One region of the Microbacterium sp. BE35 genome, then DNA from elsewhere that is predicted to be linked to it. Evidence: predicted binding sites of a transcription regulator. Region 1 holds the regulator's gene; the other holds the start of a gene.
The links. Region 1 encodes HspR, which represses chaperone genes until heat shock. Its sites were predicted from a motif close to AAGTTGAGTCNNNNNGACTCAACTT; they were not measured.

Region 1 (7,146 bases):
GGTGAGCGCAAGGACGTCCTCCTCATCGACGTCACCCCCCTGAGCCTCGGCATCGAGACCAAGGGCGGGATCATGACGAAGCTCATCGAGCGCAACACCGCCATCCCGACGAAGCGTTCGGAGACCTTCACGACCGCCGACGACAACCAGCCGTCGGTCGCGATCCAGGTCTTCCAGGGCGAGCGCGAGTTCACCCGCGACAACAAGCCGCTGGGCACGTTCGAGCTGACCGGCATCGCGCCGGCTCCGCGCGGCATCCCGCAGATCGAGGTCACCTTCGACATCGATGCGAACGGCATCGTGCACGTGTCCGCCAAGGACAAGGGCACCGGCAAGGAGCAGTCGATGACGATCACCGGCGGCTCGTCGCTGCCGAAGGACGACATCGAGCGCATGGTGCGCGAGGCCGAGGAGCACGCCGCCGACGACAAGAAGCGTCGTGAGGCCGCAGAGGTGCGCAACCAGGCCGAGACCCTGTCGTACTCGATCGAGAAGCTCATCAAGGAGAACGAGGACAAGCTCCCCGCCGAGGTGAAGACCGAGGTGCAGGGCGACGTCGACGCTCTCAAGACCGCGCTCGCGGGCGAGGACGACGACGCCGTGAAGGCCGCGTTCGACAAGCTGAACCAGAGCCAGGGCAAGCTCGGCGAGGCCATCTACGCCTCGAGCCAGGCTTCGCAGTCTGCTCCGGATGCTGCGTCCGGCGACGCCGGTGACGGCCAGGCTCCGACCGACTCCGACGAGGACGTCGTCGACGCAGAGGTCGTCGACGAAGAAGACGAGAAGAAGTAACCATGGCGAACAAGGACCACAACCCGGAACCGGTCGAAGAACCGGGCGACGGCGACGAGGTCCGGCCTGAGGGTGTGGGGTCGGAGGCGAACGCCTCCGGCCCCGCGCCGCAGGACGGGGAGGATGACGAGCTCACGGTCGACGACATCCTCGGCGCCGCGCAGAACGCCGACGCCGCGGCCGAGGACGCCGTGCTCGCCGACCTCGAGTCGCAGCTGCTGAACGACCTCAAACGCCTGCAGGCCGAATACGCCAACTACCGCCGCCGCACCGAGGAGCAGCGCGAGGTCGAGATCGAGCGAGCCCAGGGCGCGGTCGCGAAGGGCATCCTGCCGGTGCTCGACGACCTCGACCGCGCCGAGAAGCACGGCGACCTGGAGCAGGGATCCGCCTTCGCGGCGATCGCCGACAAGCTCCGCGGCGTCGCCGAGCGCATCGGGCTCACCACGTACGGTGCCGCCGGCGAGGCGTTCGATCCGCAGCACCACGAGGCGATCTTCCAGGTGCCGACGCCGGGCGCGACCGAGACCACGATCGTCGAGGTCGTCGAGATCGGCTACCGCCTCGGCGCGGTGGAGCTGCGTCCGGCGAAGGTCGTCGTCGCGGTTCCCGCCGACTAGCCCGAAGGAGGCTGCATGGCCAGTCAGGACTGGTTCGACAAGGACTTCTACTCGGTGCTGGGCGTCTCGAAGGACGTCAGTGAGGCGGACCTCAAGAAGACGTATCGCAAGCTCGCGCGCACCTACCATCCGGATTCCAACCAGGGCGACGCGGCCGCCGAGGCGAAGTTCAAGGAGGTCAGCGAGGCGTACTCGGTGCTCTCCGACCCGGAGCAGCGCAAGGAGTACGACCAGATCCGCGCGATGGGCTCGGGTGCTCGATTCACCTCGGGTGGCCCGGGCGGCGCCGGCGGCTTCGAGGACGTCTTCTCGATGTTCAACCAGGGCCGCGGCGCGCGCTACCAGAGTGCCGAGGACCTCGACGACATCTTCGCGATGTTCAACCAGCAGCAGCGCGGCACAGGCTTCGGCTCCGGGCGTTTCGGGCAGCCGAGCGGCGGCTACCGCGGTTTCGGCGGCCCGACGCGCGGCGCCGACGTCACGGCGCGTACGACGATCGACTTCGTCACGGCGACCAGGGGCGAGACCATCACGCTGCAGGGCGAGGACGGCAAGCCGTTCAAGGTGAAGATCCCCGCCGGCGTCTCGGACGGGCAGAAGATCCGGCTCCGCGGCCGCGGGCGTCACTCGCCCGACGGCGGCGAGAACGGCGACATCGTCGTGCAGGTCACCGTGCGTCCGCACCCGGTGTTCACGCGCGACGGGCTGAACCTGCGCGTCACCGTGCCGGTGACGTTCACCGAGGCCGCGCTCGGCGCCACCATCGAGGTGCCGACGCTCGGCGGCGATCCGGTGCGACTGCGCGTGGCGCCGGGCACGCCGTCCGGCCGCGTGCTGCGCGTCAAGGGGCGCGGTGTCGAGACGGCCAAGGGCACAGGCGACCTCCTCGCCGAGGTGCAGGTGGCCGTGCCGTCGCATCTCGACGAGGCTGCGCGCGAAGCGCTCGAGCGCTTCCAGAGCCTCGAGTCGAAGGAGAACCCGCGCGCCGATCTGATGGCCAAGGCGCAGGGCTGAGATGCTTGCCGAGAACAGGAGATCTGGCGAGACCAGGACGATTCCGCGCGAAGCGTCCTGTGCTGGCGAGATCTCCTGTTCTGGTGAGCGATGAGGAGGTGACGAGAATGTCCGAGGACGACATCGATGAGGATGCCCCGATCTTCGCGATCGCCGTCGCCGCCGAGCTGTCGGGCATGCACCCGCAGACGCTGCGCCAGTACGACCGGCTCGGGCTGGTCGTGCCCGCCCGCACGCAGGGCGGATCGCGGCGCTACTCGCTGCGCCACGTGGAGCAGCTCCGCGAGGTCGCCCGCATGTCGTCGGACGGCATCGGCCTCCCGGCGATCGTGCGCATCCTCGAGCTCGAGAATCGGGTGCAGGAGCTTCACGGCCGCGTCCGCGACCTCGAGGACCGTATGCGCGCAGAGCTCGAGAAGCGGCCGGGCGCCCGCGTCTTCGCGGCCGGCTCGACCGGCTCCGTCGTGACGCTGCGCCATGGCACTCGCGTCCGCCGCGCGACCGAGGTCGTCGTGTGGCGGCCGCGCGCGTCGCTCGCGCAGCAGAGCGAACCTCCCGACGAGAGCCCGGCGGGCTGATTCACCGAACAGGGAGGGGACGGATGCCGTCCCCTCCCTCTTCGCGTTCGTTCGCGGCGGTGCGTCAGGTGCGTCGCGCGCGTCGGGCGGCCAGAAGCACGCCGAGGGCGATCAGGCCGACGGCTCCGAGCGGGACGAGGGGCGAGAGCCCGCCGCCGCCGGTCGCCGGAAGCGGACGCGTCGTCGCGGTATTGGTCAGCGTCAGCTCCGCCGTCTGCGGGGTGCGCACACCCGACATCGGCAGCGTGACCTTGCCGTCCTCGTCGGGGACGAGGGCCTCGCCGTCGACCGTCCACGTCGGCGTCCCCCAGTCCACGCCAGGGATCGACGGCAGATCCGCCTCGCGTGCTTCGATGATGGTGCCCACCGGGAAGTACGGCGATGTGATCGTGACGTTCGGCTCGAGCTCGATGCGGGGCTGGGCGACACCGGTCAGCCACCAGTCGGCCGGGAACGTGGTCCCCGCCGGCAGCGACGACGCGCCGCTGCCCGCGACGACCTTCGTGACTGCCCAGCGCGTCATGGCCACGACGGAGTTCGTCACCTCGAGTACCGGAGGGGTCTGTTCCGGCCCGATCTCGACGAAGTTCGACGGGCTCCACGTGGTCTCGCCCCACTCGTAGCCCGGTGGCAGCGCCGACGCGTCGGGCTCCTCTTCGAGGAGATTGACGATCGTGCCGATCGGGAAGGAGATCGGGTCGCCCTGATCGTCGACGGGACCCGTCGGCGTGCCGTCTGCGGGCAGCTCGAACCGGCCCACCAGCACATCTCGGCTCGGCAGATGCGCCACGTAGTCGATCGTGAACGAGTCGACGAGCAGGTCGCCCGGATCGATGCCGTCCATGTTCTTCTGCACGAGGAAGGTTCCTTCGATGAGCGACGCGTCGTTGGTGAGTGTCGCGTGCACCACGGCCTGGTCGTCGACGCCGATCGTGAGCCGGTCGAGGTCGAACGCGGCGCCGAGCCAGGAGAGGTGCCGGATGGTCGGCGCGGCCTGCTCCTCATACGTCACGACGGTGCCGTAGGGGAACAGCAGCGGCTCGCCCGCGTCGTCGACAGGGCCGACGGGTTCGCCGTTGCCGGGGACCCGCAGCACTCCCTGCTGGATCACGTCCTCGGGCTCCGTCGTCGGGAAGTACGCCGTCCAGGCGACGCTGAACTCCAGACCCGGGGGCACCTGGTCGGGCGGGACACCGTCGAACTCCTTCGAGATCGTGAAGGTGCCTTCCTTGAGCGCGTTCGTCACCTCGATCTCGACGTCGGCGTCCGAGTCGGCGGGCAGCGGGATGTCCACGATGTCGCCGAAGCCGTCCGGCTCGTAGGGAGTCGTCACGCCGTCGATCGTGACGTTGAAGACGGGCGGCGCCCAGTCGCCGACGTTCGCCACGGTAGCGCCCTCGAACGTCGGTGGAAGCTCGGCCAGCTCCAGTGTCTCAGCGCCCGTTTCGAGATCCTCGATCAGCTGGGGCTCGCCGACCGGCAGGGGAAGTGTCGCCCGCTCAGGGGCGGGGTTCGTGTTGTAGGTGACCTCGTAGCCGAACCGCGGGTCCGCGGCCGAGCCGGTCGCGGACTTCACGATCGTGATCGTCCGGCCGTCGTCGGTCGGGGTGACGATGTTCGTGAGCTCGACGGCCCTGGTCGTGTCGGCCTCGGTGATCACGAACGAGCGCCCGGGGTTCCACCCGATGCCGCTCCAGTCGTACCCCGGCGGCGGATCGATTCCGTCGAGGTTCTCGGTGAGGATGATGCGGGTGCCCACCGGGAAGGGGATCGGAGCGCCGTTCCCATCGACCGGAACGACGGGCGTGCCGGTGAAGGGCACGTTCATGGTGCCGGTGCCGATCTGCTCGCCGCCGTATCGCGCGATCCACGTGACGGGCACCGTCCCCTCGAGCGCCGGAGGTTCGCCCGACGGATCGTCGATCGACTTCGAGACGCTGAAGGTGCCCGTCGATTGCGTCGCCGTGTTCGTGACGACCACCTGGGCGGTGCCCGTCCCGATGATGAGGGGGTCGGGTGCGATCGTGGCATCCCCCCATTCCCACCCCGGCACCGTCTCGGGCGCGATCTCCTCGAAGTTCACCTGGGTGCCCTCCGGGAATCGCTCGCCGGCGGCGACCGGAGTGCCGTCGGCCGGCACCTCGAGCGTGCCGACGGTGACGTTGCCGTCCGGGTCGACAGCGCGGTAGTTGACGGTGAACGTGGTGCCTTCCGGGAGATCGCCGGACTCGATGCCGTCGAGTTCCTTGCGCACGGTGAACGTGCCGCTCGCGTCGTTGCACGAGATCTCGCCCGAGAAGAGGAACGAATGGACCTCGCCGCCCTGGATGGTGACGTTCTGGCCGATCACCTGGCCGTCCAGCGGCGCGGCGTTCACGGTGACCGACGCGTTCGGCGCGTAGATCGAGCCGTCGATGCGGGCCTGACCGGCTGTCACGGTGACGTCGCCGGAAATCTGCGAGAGGTCCCACACGATGTACGGCGAGTGCACGCCCTGCGGATCGGCGCGCGCTCCGATCACCTCGGTCGTCCCCGCGGGCACCCGGATCACGAGCGGGTTCGACACTCCCGGCGTCGGTCCGGGGGAGAACTGGATGAGAGACGCGCCCTCGATGGCGGAGTAGTCCACGACGTTCGGCTGGTCGGGGCTCAGCTCCTCGAGCACGACGCGGTCGCCCGCGTCTTCGGCCACCCCGACCGGATACCCGACGCCGGTTCCAGGGTCGGCGATGCCGTCGAAGCAGCTCGACGCCTCCTCCCACGACGCGTCGCGGTTCGCCTCGACGTAGTCGGCGACCGCGGTGTCGGAGATGTTCGCCGTGTAGATGCTCCCGTTGCCGGCCGCACCCGCCGGGGGCGCTGCGCTCGTCGGATACGTCTGGTGGGTGGCGTCGATGAGGGGAGTCTGGTCGGCGTTGGACCGGTTCTGGTTGAGCCGGAGCCAGTCTGCCCGTGCAAAGGCCTCCCAGCCGCCGTCGCGGTCGACCATCTTGAGGTCGCCCCACAACGTCGGGTCGGTCGTGCCGGCGCTCGTGATGGCCAGGATGCCGGTGCTCGCGGTGCTGTATTCACCGACGAGGAACCGGGTGGGGTCGCCGTCGACGGTCGGGAGGTCGTAATTCCCGGTGCCGGCCACGACGTGCACGATCGTGTACTGCCCGCTGCTGCCCTGCACCGTCGCGGTCCCGCCCACCGCGATGCTGCCCTCGGTCTCCTGGTTCTGCAGCAGGGCGTTCTGGCGCGCATAGACGGTGAAGCCGCCCGCGATCGCGAACGGGTTGACGGACTCGGGATAGGCGGCTGAGGCGGTCTGCGGTTCGATCGCTCCCACGACGACTGCGCCGGTGGCGGCGAGCAGTGTCGCGGTGATCCCGGCGGCGACGCGTCGCAGGCGTGGGCGATCGAATCGTGGCATGCGCGAGGCCCCTCTCCCCCCGGGGCGCGAGGAGGCGCGCCGCTCGGTAGTCGTACCCTATCGGTCCCGATCAACCGGACAATCAACAGCTCGCCCCCTGCCGGCATAGCGCGCATGATGGAGGGCATGGCGACACTCGACGACGTCCGCGCCGTCGCGCTCGGCTTTCCGCGTGTGATCGAGCGCGTCGACGGCCATCGCGGCGGGGCGAGCTGGCGCACGCCGGCGGGGGCGTTCGTGTGGCAGCGCGGCCCGAGCGGCCGCGACCTCGATCAGCTGGCGGCGCTCGGGCGCGGGTGGCCCCCGGGCGACGTCGTGGGCGTGCGCACCGACGGGGCGCAGGTCAAAGAGGCCCTTCTCGAGACCTACCCCGACGCGTTCTTCACGATCCCGCATTTCGACGGCTACCCGGCCGTGCTCGTGTGTCTCGAGGGCATCGATCTCGAGCAGCTGCGCGAGGTCATCACCGACGCCTGGCTGCTCAAGGTCACGAAGCGGGTCGCGGCCGAATGGCTCGCGACCCACCCGCCGTCAACCGGATAGCGGTCAGAGCACTCCCGCGTCGTATCTCGTCTCGCCGGCCATGACAGTGCGCACGACCTGGGCGGTCAGCAGCGATTCGGGACCGTCCGCGAACGGGTCGGCGTCGATGATCGCGAAGTCGGCGGCGAGCCCCGCCTCGAGCCGCCCGCGCGTCGCGCCATCGCCCACGGAGGCAGCAGCATCC
Region 2 (7,146 bases), 700 kb from region 1:
CGCCGGCGCGCGATGACAGGATGTGGGGCATGCCCTTCGGGATGACGCGGAACGTGATGAGGCCGACGGACACTCCGCGCGCCGATCGGGTGACGTACATCGAGCTCTTCTTCGACCTCGTGTTCGTGTTCGCGCTGACGCAGCTGTCGGCCTATCTCTACGAGAATCAAAGCCCTCTCGGAGTACTCGAGGGCGTGATCATGGTGTGCGCGCTGTGGTGGGCGTGGGTGTCGACGACCTGGGTCACGAACTGGCTCGACCCGGTGACGCTGCCGGTTCGCGGCGCCGTCATCGGGCTCGCGTTCGTGTCGCTGGTCATGAGCGTCTCGATCGCCGAAGCCTTCGGCGAGCGCGCCTGGGCCTTCGCGATCGCCTACGTCATCCTCCAGGTGGGGCGAACGGCGTTCATCGTATGGGCGACCGCGCGCCATGACCCGGCCGTGTCGAGGGACTTCACCGCGGTGCTCGCCTGGACTGTCGCGAGCGCCGTGTTGTGGGTGGTCGGCGCGCTGCTGCCGCTGCCGTGGCAGCTGCCGCTGTGGGCGCTCGCGCTCGGGATCGAGCTCGCGGGGACGCTCCTCGCGTTCCCCGTCCCCGGCCTCGGCAAGGTGCGCCTCGACCGCTGGGACCTGTCGGGCCCCCACATCGCCGAACGGACCGCGCTCTTCGTGCTGATCGCGCTCGGCGAGGGCATGCTCGTCACCGGCTTCGTCTTCGCCGAGACCGAGTCGTCGCCGGCATCCGTGGCCGCGCTCGTCACCGCGTTCGCGACCGCGGCGGCGGCGTGGTGGATCTACTTCGACCACGGCGAGCGGGTCGGCGCCGAGACCATCGAGGCGTCGGACACGCCGGGTCGCCTGGCACGCACCGCCTACACGTGGATGCACCTCCCGATCGTGGCGGGGATCGTCGTGATCAGCGTGGGCGACAAGGACGCCCTCGCGCACCCGCACGACCACGACGTCGCCGCGGCGATCGCGGTCATCGGCGGGCCGATGCTGTTCCTCGCGGGCACGGTGCTCTTCCGCCACCTGCTCGAGCGGCGCTGGGCGCGCGCACAGCTCGCGGGGGTGCTCGCGCTCGCGCTTCTCGCGACCGCCGCGAGCGTGCTCGACACGCTCACCCTCTCGATCGCCGCGGGCCTCGTGCTGACCGGCGTCGCCGCCGGGGAGACGGTCGGCCGTGTGCGGCGAGGACGCCGCGCGGGGGGCTGATCCGCCGTCCTCGCTCCCCGGCGCCCATGGCGACCGTCGTTCGCGCGTCGTCTCATGCGCCTCGCGCAGAACCGGACATAGGGTGGCGGCATGCGTGCGACCAGGCAGTCCCGGCTACAGGTGGTGTGCGGTCCGATGTTCGCCGGAAAGTCGGAGGAGCTGCTGCGCCGCGTCCGCCGCGCGCGCATCGCGGGGCTCGAGGTCGAGGTGGTGAGCCACGCACTGGACGATCGGCGGGGCGCGGGACTGGTGAGCTCCCACTCCGGGCTGAGCGTGCCCTCGCGCTCGGTGCCCGACGTAGCCTCGCTCGTCGCTGGCGTCGAAGGCCGCGGGCTCGACCTCGTCGCCATCGACGAGGCGCAGTTCTTCGGGTCCGACCTCGTCCCCGCCGTCGACGGGCTGGTCGCCGATGGCGTGACCGTGGTGGTGTCAGGGCTGTGCGTCATGTTCGACGGCCGGCCGTTCGAGCCGCTGCCGGCGCTGATGGCGATCGCCGAGGACGTCGTAAAGCTCACCGCCGTGTGCGCGGTCTGCGGCGAAGACGCCGCGTTCCACCAGCGAATCGCCGAGGCTCCCACCGGCGATGCCGGCGTGCCGGCGCCGGCGCACGTCGGAGGGATCGAGTCCTACCAGGCCCGGTGCCGCAGGCACTTCACCGGAACCGCACGAGCGTAGACGACAGAACGGATGCCTCGCCGCCGCGTCGGCGGGGAGGCATCCGTTCTGGGATGGTCCTACTGCTCGATCGGCTGGGGCGCGTCGGACTCATGCGCCGTGATCGTCGGCGCGCCGCCCTCGGACATCACCTCGATCTTGCGCGGCTTCGCCTTCTCGCTGACCGGGATCGTCACGCTCAGCACGCCGTTGTTGTAGCTCGCGGAGATGCGCTCGGTGTCGATGCCCTGGCCCAGGTTGAGCTGGCGCAGGAAGCTCGCCGCCTCTCGTTCGCGCGTGATCCACTTGACGTCGTCGCCGCTCGTCAGCGTGCGCTCCGCGCGGATGGTCAGCAGCTGTCCGTCGACGTCGATGTCGACCGAACCCGGGTCGATGCCCGGAAGGTCGGCCGTCAGGATGTAGTGGTCGCCGTCGCGGTACAGGTCCATCGGCATGCGGCGGGGGCCGCGGCGCGTGTCGAAGAGACCGGCAGCAAGGCGGTCGAGGTCCCGGAACGGGTCGTTGGTGGCCATGATTATCTCCTCTCGTCGAAAGTTGAGCCGTACCGGCTCAACTGGGACCAGATTAGCACTCTCGACATGCGAGTGCTAAGCCGTGGAGCGTTCGCCGTGAACGAACGAGACCACCGCCGGCCTTCGGAGGCCAGCACTCGGCTTCAGCACTCGATGACGTTGACCGCGAGACCGCCTTCGCTCGTCTCCTTGTACTTGTGCGACATGTCGATGCCGGTCTGGCGCATGGTCTCGACCACCGCGTCGAGCGAGACGTAGTGCGAGCCGTCGCCGCGCAGGGCGAGGCGCGCGGCTGTGACGGCTGTCGACGCGGCGATCGCGTTGCGCTCGATGCACGGGATCTGCACGAGTCCGCCCACCGGGTCGCAGGTGAGGCCGAGGTGGTGCTCCATGGCGATCTCGGCGGCGTTCTCGATCTGCCGGTTCGTGCCGCCCATCACGGCGGTGAGGCCGCCCGCGGCCATCGCGCACGCCGATCCCACCTCGGCCTGACACCCGCCCTCGGCGCCCGAGATCGACGCGTTGGCCTTGAACAGAGAGCCCAGCGCGGTGGCGGTGAGGAGGAATCGACGGATGCCTCGGCGACGGTTCGCCTCCGCCACCTGCTCGTCGTCCCAGCCTGCGGCCTCCTCGGCGGTCGCAGCGTGCCCGTGATACCCGAGCAGGGCGCTGCCGACCAGCTCGCCGTACGGTGTCACCGCATTGCCGGCGCCGAGACCGGAGTCCGCCAGGAAGCGCCACCAGTACATCGCGACGGCGGGGACGATGCCGGCGGCGCCGTTCGTCGGCGCCGTCACGACACGGCCGCCGGCCGCGTTCTCCTCGTTCACCGCGAGCGCGAAGGCGCCGAGCCACTCGCCTGGGAGTTCCCGGCGGCCGTCGGCCTCGGCCGCCTCGAGCTGCGCGCGGATCGACGCGGCGCGGCGCTTGACGCCCAGCATCCCGGGGAGGAGGCCCCCGGCCCGCAGACCCGCCTCGACGCACGCGGCCATCGCGTCCCAGATCGCGTCCAGCCCCTCGGCGATGTCCTCGTCGGGGCGCAGCGATTCCTCGTTGATGCGCGCGGCCTCGGCGATCGTGATGCCCCGCTCGTCGCACACGGCGAGCAGCTCCTTGGCGCTGGAGAAGTCCAGGGGGAACGCGTGTGCGGGCTCCCCTGCGGCCGCTGAGCCGGGCGCAGCGTCACCTTCGCGGCGGATGAAGCCGCCGCCGACGGAGTAGTAGGTCTCGCGGACGAGGAGTCCGGCATCCGTCGCCGCCGCGGGTTCGAGAGCCGCAGACGAGCCCGTCTCGCGCACTCCGGGCGCGGAGAGCGCACGCGCAGGTCCGTCGCCGGGCGAGGTCCACGCTTGGAGGGTCATGGCGTTGGGGTGGCCGGGCAGCCTGGTGCGCGGCGCGAACACGACGTCGCCGCGCCGGAACGGGACCGCGTGCGTGCCGGCGAGCTCGAGCGCGCGATCGTCGGGCCAGGCGCTCCACGCGGAGCGCACAGCATCCGGATCCACCGTCTCGGGTTCGAGACCCTGCAACCCCGCGACGACGGCGTCGGGCGTGCCGTGGCCGATGCCCGTGGCTCCGAGTGAGCCGTGCAGCGTGCAGGTGACGCGGCCGACCTGCGGCAGAACCCCTCCTTCGCGCAGGCGGACGACGAAATCGTGGGCGGCCCGCATGGGACCGACCGTGTGGGAGCTCGAGGGTCCTACGCCGATGGAGAACAGCTCGAACGCCGAGACGTAGGCGCTCATCGCGACCAGGCTAACGCGACAGGAGCGTGCACTCTGACTCCCGTTACCGACTCGATACGAGCAGGATGCCTCATCTCACGGCCATCCGTCGTGCACCATGGCGCCCCTCAGGAGGCGACGGGCCGGAACGAGATGAGGCCGACGGTGTTGCCTTCGGAGTCCTCGACGAATGCCTGCCACTCGTCGTGACCTGCCGGTCCGAGGGTGTCGTCCTCGTGGGTGAAGATCACGTGCGGCGCCGAGACGACCTCGGCCCGATCGCCGATCCGCTCCAGGGCGGCGGCCACGTCGTCGACGTGCAGGTACAGCAGCGCGGTCGGGGCGTTGCGGTCCAGCAGCAGCCGCACGCCGTCGAGGTCGAAGAACAGCAGGCCCGGCGGATCGAACACCGCCGTCGCGTCGGCGCCGAGGAGAGAGCTGTAGAAGCCTGCGGCGCGATCGAGGTCATCGGCGTGCTGAGCAACCTGCACAAGTCTCATGGCGTCATTCTCGCGCCCACCCGAGTCCGATGCCAGGGACGGCGCCCCTCCCGCGACGGGCCGGTGAGGAGTATCAATGAGGAAGGCGATCCTGGAGGTTGGCGATGCTGCTCTTCGTGCTCTATCTGATCCTCATGGTCGGCGGGATGGTGATCCTGGGGCTGTCGTTCGCGTCACCGGTCCTGCCCGCGCTGGTGTTCGTCGTGGGCCTGCTCTGCATCGTGGCGGCCGTCGCGATTCCCGTCACCGCGGGAGCCTTCGAACAACGCAGGTAGGCGAGCGCGAGTGGGCGGCTCGCCTGCTCGCCGTGCACCCCACGACGCGAACCGCTAGGCTCGGGAACTTCATCTGTCCCGGCTGTGGAGGTTTGCCGTGTCTGTTGTGGAGGAGCCGATCTGGCTCACGCAGGACGCTCTGCGTCAGCTGCAGGAGGAGCTCGAACTGCTCGTGCGCGAGGGCGCCGAGGACGAGCAGACCCAGGTCCGCGCGCTGGAGCTGCGCGGCATCATCCGCCGCGCCCAGGTCGGCGAGCGCCCGGACGACGGCATCGTCGAGCCCGGCATGCGCGTGACAGTCGACTTCGACGCGGACCGATCGCGGGAGACGTTCCTGCTCGGCTCGCGCACCCTCCTCGGCGCGGATTCCGACTTCGCCGTCTACTCCCCCGATTCGCCGCTCGGCCAGGCGATCGCGGGCCTGCTCCCCGGCGACCGCTTCTCGTACGCCGCGCCGAGCGGTGCGACGATCGCGGGCGCAGTGGTGGACGCGGTCCCGCACAGCTGAGCATCGCTGCACACAGTCCCGGCGATCGCAGGGGCGGTCTGGCTGCCCTCGTCACCGGCTGAGGCTGTGCACGGCCAGGGTCAACTCGCTCGCGAGATCACGCGCCAGGTAGCCGAGACCGATGCGCTCGCCGAGCCTGACGCCCGCCCGGGCGTGCGCCCACGAACCCCACACGGCCGCTCGGGCAGGGTCCACGCCGCGCGCGGCGATTCCCGCGATCGCGCCGGCGAGCACATCGCCGCTCCCCGACGTTCCCAATCCGCCGTCGCCCTCGTCGATCCGCCACGTGCGCCCGTCGGCGCGCGCCACCACGCCGTAGCAGTTGACGACGGCATCGAACCTCCGGGCGATCTCGCAGACGTCGGCGACGTCGTCGGCGAGCTCGCGGCCGAGCAGGATCCTCGCCTCGTCCCTGTTCGGGTTGAGGATGACCTCATCGGGGAGGCCGCCCCGATCGATCTCGGGAAGCACCCCGAGGGCGAACGCATCGAGCACGATCAGGCGCGGACCCGTCGCAGCGACGGCGAGCAGCGTCGCCCGCGTCTCGTCGGCGTCGCTGAAGCCGGGTCCGACCAGCACGGCGTCGGCGGCCGCGACCTTCTCTCCCAGCTCTGCGCTCAGCGGCGCCTCGGCATCGTCGGGGAGCGCGAGGATGCCCGCTTCCGGAAGGGCGATGCCGACCTGGGCGTCGATCGACTGCGGCACCGCGAGCGCGACGCGCCCCGCGCCGACGCGCAGCGCCGACTCGCCCGCGAGGAGCACGGCACCCGGTGAGCTGCGCGAGCCGCCGACGACCACCACATCGCCGCGGGACTTCTTCGACTCGCCCGGGTCGGGCAGGCCCCACTCCCGAAGGAGCGATTCGGTCACCGCCTCAACGTGGCTGGACATCGGGATCCCCGGGATGAGCCGTGACGTCGGCACCCTCGCGCTCGAGGTGGGCGACATCCGAGAAGGCCGCGAGCTCCCAGCCGGCCTCAGTCCTGATCAGGTGGGTGATCGAGGCGTTCAGGACGGTGTGGTCGTCGGCGAAGCCCAGCAGCTCACCCTCCCCCAGCGGCAGCAGGATGTAGAGCAACAGCATCACCACCGCGTCGTGCACGACGAGCATTGCCGTCTCGGGACCGCCCTCGAGCGTCTCACGGAGGAACGACCGGAGCCGCAGCGCGACGTCCGCCCACGACTCTCCGCCCGGCGGCCGATGGTAGAACTTGCCGAGGTGGCGACGCCGGGAGAACTCTTCGGGGTGCAACCGGGCGACGCCCTGCCTCGTGAGCAGATCCAGGATCCCGAGCTCGCGGTCGCGCAGCCGCTCGTCGACGAAGATCGTCCGGCCCGCCGAGCCCTCCCCCAGGGCGATCGCGAGCGTCTCCCTGGCCCGGACATAGGGCGACACCCCGTACAGGTCGATGTCGTCGAGGTGGTGGGAGAGCCATCCGCCGAGCGCGGCGGCCTGCTCCTGCCCGGTGGGCGACAGCGGGACATCGGCGTCCCGCACGTCGAGCGGGATGGCGTCGAGGCCCTCGATCTCGGCGCGGGTGGCCGCGACGTTGCCGATGCTCTCACCGTGCCGGATCAGCCACAGCTCTCTCACTGCCATCGCCCCAGGCTAGGGACGTCGGCCAGGTCGCGGATCCCCATTGACAGCCGGCGACGGGCGGTGTCGCACAAGGGCTTCGGCAATCGTTCACGGCGCATCAGCCGGCGACGCTGGCGCCGACGCGGCGTGCGGCCCTAA

Region 2: the regulator HspR is predicted to act here: its motif matches at 2,421-2,445, upstream of J2Y46_RS00610 (Hsp20/alpha crystallin family protein).

The regions. Positions count from the first base shown of each region.
Region 1 covers NZ_JAVDXD010000001.1:817,008-824,153, reverse strand. Annotated here, with positions in the region: gene dnaK (molecular chaperone DnaK) at 1-792, shown strand, start outside; gene J2Y46_RS03570 (nucleotide exchange factor GrpE) at 795-1,412, shown strand; gene J2Y46_RS03565 (DnaJ C-terminal domain-containing protein) at 1,428-2,426, shown strand; gene J2Y46_RS03560 (heat shock protein transcriptional repressor HspR) at 2,534-3,004, shown strand; gene J2Y46_RS03555 (DUF5979 domain-containing protein) at 3,069-6,419, opposite strand; gene J2Y46_RS03550 (hypothetical protein) at 6,546-6,962, shown strand; gene J2Y46_RS03545 (amidohydrolase) at 6,966-7,146, opposite strand, start outside.
Region 2 covers NZ_JAVDXD010000001.1:120,641-127,786, forward strand. Annotated here, with positions in the region: gene J2Y46_RS00595 (hypothetical protein) at 1-100, opposite strand, end outside; gene J2Y46_RS00600 (low temperature requirement protein A) at 90-1,214, shown strand; gene J2Y46_RS00605 (thymidine kinase) at 1,305-1,889, shown strand; gene J2Y46_RS00610 (Hsp20/alpha crystallin family protein) at 1,949-2,401, opposite strand; gene J2Y46_RS00615 (L-serine ammonia-lyase, iron-sulfur-dependent, subunit alpha) at 2,545-4,146, opposite strand; gene J2Y46_RS00620 (VOC family protein) at 4,254-4,625, opposite strand; gene J2Y46_RS00625 (hypothetical protein) at 4,730-4,900, shown strand; gene J2Y46_RS00630 (GreA/GreB family elongation factor) at 4,998-5,408, shown strand; gene J2Y46_RS00635 (NAD(P)H-hydrate dehydratase) at 5,460-6,278, opposite strand; gene J2Y46_RS00640 (histidine phosphatase family protein) at 6,283-7,008, opposite strand.